One region of the Paenibacillus sp. FSL R5-0378 genome, then DNA from elsewhere that is predicted to be linked to it. Evidence: riboswitches for the same ligand, from Rfam matches in the RefSeq annotation. Region 1 holds a riboswitch; the other holds the start of a gene.
The links. Region 1 has a riboswitch for cyclic di-AMP ahead of MKY74_RS08505 (hypothetical protein). Riboswitches for the same ligand answer to the same signal wherever they lie in the genome.

Region 1 (3,413 bases):
TCCGGAAGGTGCCCTGAGTCTCGGCGACCTTCTGCTTCACCGCCAGCGAACCTGCAACGGCGAGCAGCGCAATAATCGAAATATATCGGCCGAGGAGCATCACCAGACCGGTGCTGACGTTCCAGAATACGGTATTGTCTGCCAATCCCTCGAACCCGGAGCCGTTATTCGCCGCCGAGGAGGTGAACTCATAGAGCGACTGGCTCAAGCTGTGATACGAAGGATTGGAGAAGGCGTCGGTACCCAGGTGCGTCATAAACGAAATCGCCGTCGGAGCAAGAATAATGAAGGGATGCATCAGAATCGCCACCGCGATCAGCTTCATCTCCCGGGCTTCGATCTTCCGGCCCAGAAATTCCGGCGTCCGGCCAACCATCAGGCCGCAGATAAATACGCCGAGGATTGCATACATGATCATATTGACGAAACCGACCCCCTTGCCGCCGAACACGACGTTCAGCATCATTTCGGCCAAGGGCGCAAGTCCTCCCAGCGGCGTCAGCGTATCATGCATGTTGTTGACCGACCCCGTCGTTGCGGCGGTGGTGACGGTTGTGAACAACGCGGACTGCGCGATGCCAAAGCGCACCTCCTTGCCTTCCATGCTGCCGGCCGAGCTGTTGATTCCCAATTGGTTGATCAGCGGGTTGCCGGCTTTTTCCGAGAAATACGTCAGGCACAGGAACGCTACGAACAGCGTCATCATGACGCTGAAAATCATCCAGCCCTGCTTCTTGTTCCGGGCGAACCGTCCGAACGTGTAAGGCAGTGACGCCGAAATTGTCCACATGCTGAGAATTTCGATCACGTTGGTCAGCGGGCTTGGGTTCTCGAACGGATGGGCCGAGTTGACACCGAAGAAGCCTCCCCCGTTCGTTCCGAGGTGCTTGATCGATTCCAGCGAGGCTACAGGACCCAGCGGAATCTGCTGCACGCCGCCTCCCAGCGTTTGCACGGCCCGCATCGGCTCCAGCGTCTGCGGCACTTTGAGCCCGACCAGCACCAGGGTTACGATGAGGGCAAGCGGCACGAACAGGCGGACATGCGCCTTGATAAAATCCTCGAAGAAGTTCCCGAGCCCCTCACCCCTGCGGGTGATGCCGCGCATAAAAGCAATCGCGATAGCCAGGCCCGAGGCTGCCGAGGTAAACATCATCATCGTGATGACGATCATTTGGCCAAAATAAGACATGCCGCTCTCTCCGCTGTAATGCTGGAGGTTCGTGTTCGTCATAAAGCTGATGACCGTGTTGAAGGACAGGCTCGCCTCCATATTGCCGATGCCGTTCGGGTTGCCCGGAAGGGCGCCCATCGTTCGCAGCAATATATAGCTGATCGCTACCAGAAAGATATTGGTTGCGATCATGCTGAGCGCGTACTTTTTCCAATTCATGCTGCCCCGCTGCTTCAGCCCGATGATCCGGTATAAAACTCTTTCCACGCCGCCGAAAATCCGGTCCGTCCGGTTCGGTTCATTGGAGAATATATGATATACGTAAGTGCCTACCGGCTTCACGAGCAGCAGGAGCACGAAAATGACGATACAAATTTGCAAAATATCCAAGGCTGGCTTCCCCCTCTTACGAGCATGTTCTGCTTTGGCCCCTTGAGGCTTACAGATTTAAAATACCGGTCAAAATTTTTCCGGATGGATCAAGGCGTAAACCAAATAGATAAAGACAAGCACGGCGAATGCCCCAACGACAATCATTGGTCTTTGCCCCCTTCTTCCACCACTTGGCCGCACCAATGAAAAAATAACAAGAACACGCCAAAGGTGGCAGCGAGCGCAAGTATCATATATACATCCATCATCGTTTCCGGTCTCTCCTTTGCATGGTTAGAATCATCTTTATTTCAGTAAAAATCCGACTTCGCCGTTTAAGGTATAAATGATGTGATCTGCACCAAGCCCCCGGTAAATGCCGGGTGAGCTGCCCCTCTGCGTAATGACATATACCGGTTCCGACGTCCAGGGACGGCAGATCTGCAAATAGCGGCAGGTCAGGTTGAGGCTGCTTTCAAAAAGAAAGATTTTGCCGACCTCCATTTCGGGCACCACCCAATCCTCCGCGTGATTCGTATTCAGCCGGATGATCCGCTGCACCCCCATTTTTCTCAAGAGGCGTTCCTCCCGGGCACTGTTGGTCAGAACGGCAAAGGGCCTCTTCCAATACATCAGCAGCTTGATAAAATTGCGTCCCGCCTCGTTCGGCGCGGTCACGATGACGACGTTGTCCATTTCAAAGGCTCCTCCTGTGCGGCAGCCGCGAATACGCAAAAGAAGCCGCAGGGAAAGAAGGACCTTTCCCGCGGCTTCTTGAATGTGGACGAATATGAAGGATCGTCCTATATTCAAAATGCGCACGACAAGTGCTGTCTCTCTCCCGTTACGCTGACGAGGTTAGCTGTCGGATTCGGGCGTGAGAGTCGCCCTACCTTCCGGTACTTACCGTACCGGAAAGATTCACCCCGGCGGCTTCCATTCCAGGCGGCCGCTGTGGTTCCCCCGCTCCCGGCCGTTTCCGGCCGAAATTAAGCGTTATTGATAAGTGTATGTGATTGTGATGAATGCTCTCTTTTGTTCCAGTAAGCTAAAAAAGGGTAAAAAAAAACACAGAGGCCAGCTGATCCCCCTGTGATCCGAAAGTTTATTCGGGTCGCAAGTTTCATCATTCCTCTCTCAAACGACGCTTACGAGGTTAGCTGACGGATTCGAGCGGTGAGAGTCGCTCTACCCGGCCGGATCCATGGCATCCGTAGCCGGGATTCACCCCTGCGGCTGGCAGCAGACCCCCGACTCTCACACCGGTTCGCTGCTCCATGGCACGCGTTTGGTTCCCCCGATTTCCGCGCTTTTTTGCGGAAACTCAGCGATTAGTAATGGAAACTGTATTGAATACGCTCTGAATCATACACCCGCTCCTTCCAAGCTGTAAAGGCAGTCTAAAAATCATGAACCGCGAATTTTGGAACATTCAGGACCTTATTAGCGCTTACATTTTGGCTTTTTGACTTCTACCTCTTCCATGCTCCCGATTTGGCGCATTTATGGAATCCAGGTCATTAAGGGACACTGGCTCGCAGGAATATCCGCATTGACATTACAGTTCAATCGTTTAAAATTAAATTGTGTGCTTGGTAAATGATTCGGCTGGATGATGATTCATAGCAGCACAAAAGGAGGAGGATGGCAGTGAGCGTCTATGATTTTCAAGTGAACACGCTGCGCGGTAAAGAGGTATCGTTAAAGGAATATGAAGGTGACGTGCTGCTGATCGTGAACACGGCCAGCAAATGCGGATTTACGCCGCAGTTTCGCGGGCTGCAGGAGCTGTACGACGAGTTCGGCGACCATCATTTTCAAATTCTCGGTTTTCCGAGCAACCAGTTTGCCAATCAGGAGCCCGGTA
Region 2 (3,413 bases), 2.7 Mb from region 1:
CGCGGCGGTGCGGTGGTCTACATCGGTTAACATTGCCTGTTAACATTGGTGAATGAATGAAAGATTGTTTTAATCTCCTAAGAGGTGAGTGCGATCAAGTCCGGGTTACACAGACACCGGGCTTGATTGCTTTTAACCGCGCTACGATGTAAAGGGGAAAGGGGAGAGCGAAGTGAGGCAGTCATATCGAATGGACGAAGGGGCTTTTGTGCATCACTTGAACGAAGCTTACGGAATTGCTGCCCGGAGGCTTATTTTTATCCCTTATGGAGATTCGGCCTATTCTTACCGGGTGGAGGGAGAAAATGGGACGCGATCCTATCTGAAACTGTTTGACCATAGCAATGACAGCCACCGCCAAAGCATCCTTCGCTGCAGGCGTTATGTGCCGTTTATGTGGGAATTGCATCAGACCGGCCGATTTATGGAATTGCCTTGTCCATTCCGAACCTTAAGCGGTGCTTTTCTGCTTTCCCTTCCTGATTGCACAGCGGTGCTGTTTCAATTTATCGAAGGAGATACCTTAGCTGAGGCTTACCCTTTTTCCAAGCATAACTTGGAGCGTGTTGGACGGCTGGCGGCGCGGATTCGGAAGTCGACTCCTTTCACTACCACATCCGGCCTTGCGGTTGAAACGTATGATGTCTCCTTTTCCGAGCATTTGATCCAATGCCTGGAGCAGCTTGAACATCTTCAGCCCGGTGCAAATCCCGCTAGCCAGCTGCTGCGTGAGCTTGTTATCCCTCAGCAAACGCGCATAACCGAGCTGTTGCACCAGATCACAGGGGTTCGTGAACGTCTCGTACTTGACCCGGCCCCCAATGTGCTCTGTCACGGTGATCTGTGGGGAGGGAATCTGATGGAGACCGCAGACGGACGGCTTGTCGTCCTGGACTGGGAAGCAGCCATGCTCGCGCCCCCAGAGCTGGATATCGTGGGGTATATCGGGGACGGACTGGGTCATTTTCTCAAAGGGTATGAGCAGGAACTAGGTCAACAGATGGAGCTGAACCCGGATTTACTGCGTTATTATGCATACCGCCATCATTTGAGAAACCTGACCCATTGGTGCATGAATATTTTGCAGCGTGACCTGGAGCCAGACCAGCTGGATAACGACCTCGAAATGGTCCGGCATCACTGCTTGAACCGGCTGGATACCGTAGAGGCTTCGCTGAGGAATGCGGCGGATCGAAATATATAGAAGTCCGATATGAATTTAATAGCGTAAACAAGCGATATGCACAGCTACAGCCAGAAATTAATAGAGTGCCGCCAATGTAAGCGTTGACATGAAGTTCTTTTGAATTTTTTCATACGTATCTCAAACCGTTTGCTTCTTTACAGCAGGTATCCGGAAGGAGTAAGATTCAATTCGTAATCGTGAACTTGTGAACCTGAAACGTAGTACTCCTTGATCGCTGAATTCTGAAATCAGGAGCGGGGGAACCAAAGGGAGGAAGCTAAGCCTTCGTCCCAGGGGTGAATCACTTGATGTTCATTTATTGAGTGTAGGGATACTTTCGGTCCCGAATCCGTCAGCTAACCTCGTAAGCGTTATGAAAGAGGGATTTGTCGTGCGCGTAAAGCCACGGGAAGGTCCAGCTTTCCTGCGGCTTTTTTTGTTGTGCCCAAAAAGGGTTGAACACGTGTCTAACGGGTACATCATGAGCATTTCAACTCTAACACTGGCGGTGACAAACATTTTATGGCAGCATTGAAAAGACTTTTGATCGGACGGCCGCTGAAGTCTACCGAATTGGGAGAACAAAAACGGAATAAGAAAAAAGCTTTGGCCATTCTATCCTCCGATGCGCTGTCGTCCGTAGCGTATGGGCCGGAGCAAATTTTGCTGGTTCTGGTTACGGTCAGCACGGCGGCGTTCTGGTATTCGATACCGATCGGAATCGGCGTACTGATTTTGCTGGCTGCACTCATTTTATCCTACCGGCAGATCATCTTCGCTTATCCGCATGGCGGCGGCGCTTACGTCGTCTCCAAACAGAATCTGGGAATCTATCCCGGGCTGGTGGCCGGCGGATCGCTGCTGGTAGATTACATTCTGACTGTTGCGGTCAGCGTTTCGGCGGGCACGGACGCGCTGACTTCGGCGTTTCCGGCGCTGCATGAGCATACGGTGGGGATTGCCGTCACCTTCGTCATCCTCATCACGCTGCTGAATTTGCGGGGCGTCACCGAGTCCGCCTCCATCCTGGCTTATCCGGTGTATCTGTTCGCCTTAGCGCTGTTCATTTTGATCGGCGTCGGTATGTACAACATCGTGACCGGTCACGTTTCACCGCATTTGCATACGCCGGTCGGGACGCCGGTGGCGGGAATCAGCCTGTTCCTGCTCTTAAAAGCTTTTGCCTCGGGCAGCTCCGCTCTGACCGGGGTCGAAGCGATCTCGAACGCCATCCCGAACTTCAAGGATCCGGCTCCGAACAATGCGGCCAAAACCTTGATGGCAATGGGGATTCTGCTGGCTGTACTCTTCTCGGGCATCGTATTTCTTGCTTATTATTTGGGTATATCCCCAAATCCCCAGGAGACGGTCGTATCCCAGATTGCCAATCAGACGTTCGGACGGAATTTTATGTACTTTTTCATCCAGGGCACGACGGCACTGATCTTGATCCTGGCGGCCAACACCGGATATTCGGCGTTTCCGCTGCTGGCGGTCAATTTAGCCAAAGACCGGTTTATTCCCCGGATGTTTACTGTCCGCGGTGACCGTTTGGGATATTCGAACGGAATCATCATCCTTGGGCTACTGTCCATCGTGCTGATCGTCGCTTTCCACGGACAGACGGAACATTTGATCCCACTGTACGCGGTAGGGGTATTTATCCCTTTCACGCTCTCGCAAACGGGAATGATCGTCAAGTGGATCCGGGAAAAACCGCAGGGTTGGGTGACGAAGCTCGTCATCAATACGATCGGCGCGCTGATCAGCTTCACGGTGTCGGTGATGTTCTTCGCAACCAAGTTTGCGCAGATTTGGCCGGTACTGATCTTTTTGCCGCTGATCGTGTATCTGTTCCACCGGATCAAGAAGCATTATGAGGCGGTTGGCGAGCAGCTGCGGCTGTCGACGTGCGAGCCGGCGGTACCGATTGAAGGCAATGTGATCATTCTCCCCGTTTCGGGCATTACGCATGTCGTGGAGCATTCCCTGAATTATGCGAAGTCGCTGGCGGCGGATCAGATCATTGCGGTATATATTCCGTTTGAACGTGAAGAAGAGAACCGGTTTGAGGAAAAATGGCAAAAATGGCGGCCCGACGTGCGCCTTGTGACGCTGCATTCTCCGTACCGGAGCATCATTCATCCGCTTAGCAAATTTATCGATACGGTGCACCGGAAAGCCAGCGAATCCAACTACCAGGTCACAGTGATCATTCCGCAGTTTA

Region 2: it holds a riboswitch for cyclic di-AMP, as region 1 does, so the genes downstream of both, MKY74_RS21185 (APC family permease) here and MKY74_RS08505 (hypothetical protein) in region 1, are expected to answer to the same signal.

What each region holds. Positions count from the first base shown of each region.
Region 1 is NZ_JBBPAY010000001.1:1,837,575-1,840,987, reverse strand. It holds gene kdpA (potassium-transporting ATPase subunit KdpA) at 1-1,564, opposite strand, end outside; gene kdpF (K(+)-transporting ATPase subunit F) at 1,634-1,711, opposite strand; gene MKY74_RS08505 (hypothetical protein) at 1,853-2,242, opposite strand; cyclic di-AMP (ydaO/yuaA leader) riboswitch at 2,380-2,552, opposite strand; cyclic di-AMP (ydaO/yuaA leader) riboswitch at 2,676-2,886, opposite strand; gene MKY74_RS08500 (glutathione peroxidase) at 3,197-3,413, shown strand, end outside.
Region 2 is NZ_JBBPAY010000001.1:4,576,803-4,580,215, forward strand. It holds gene MKY74_RS21175 (hypothetical protein) at 1-30, shown strand, start outside; gene MKY74_RS21180 (phosphotransferase) at 173-1,204, shown strand; cyclic di-AMP (ydaO/yuaA leader) riboswitch at 1,410-1,573, shown strand; gene MKY74_RS21185 (APC family permease) at 1,709-3,413, shown strand, end outside.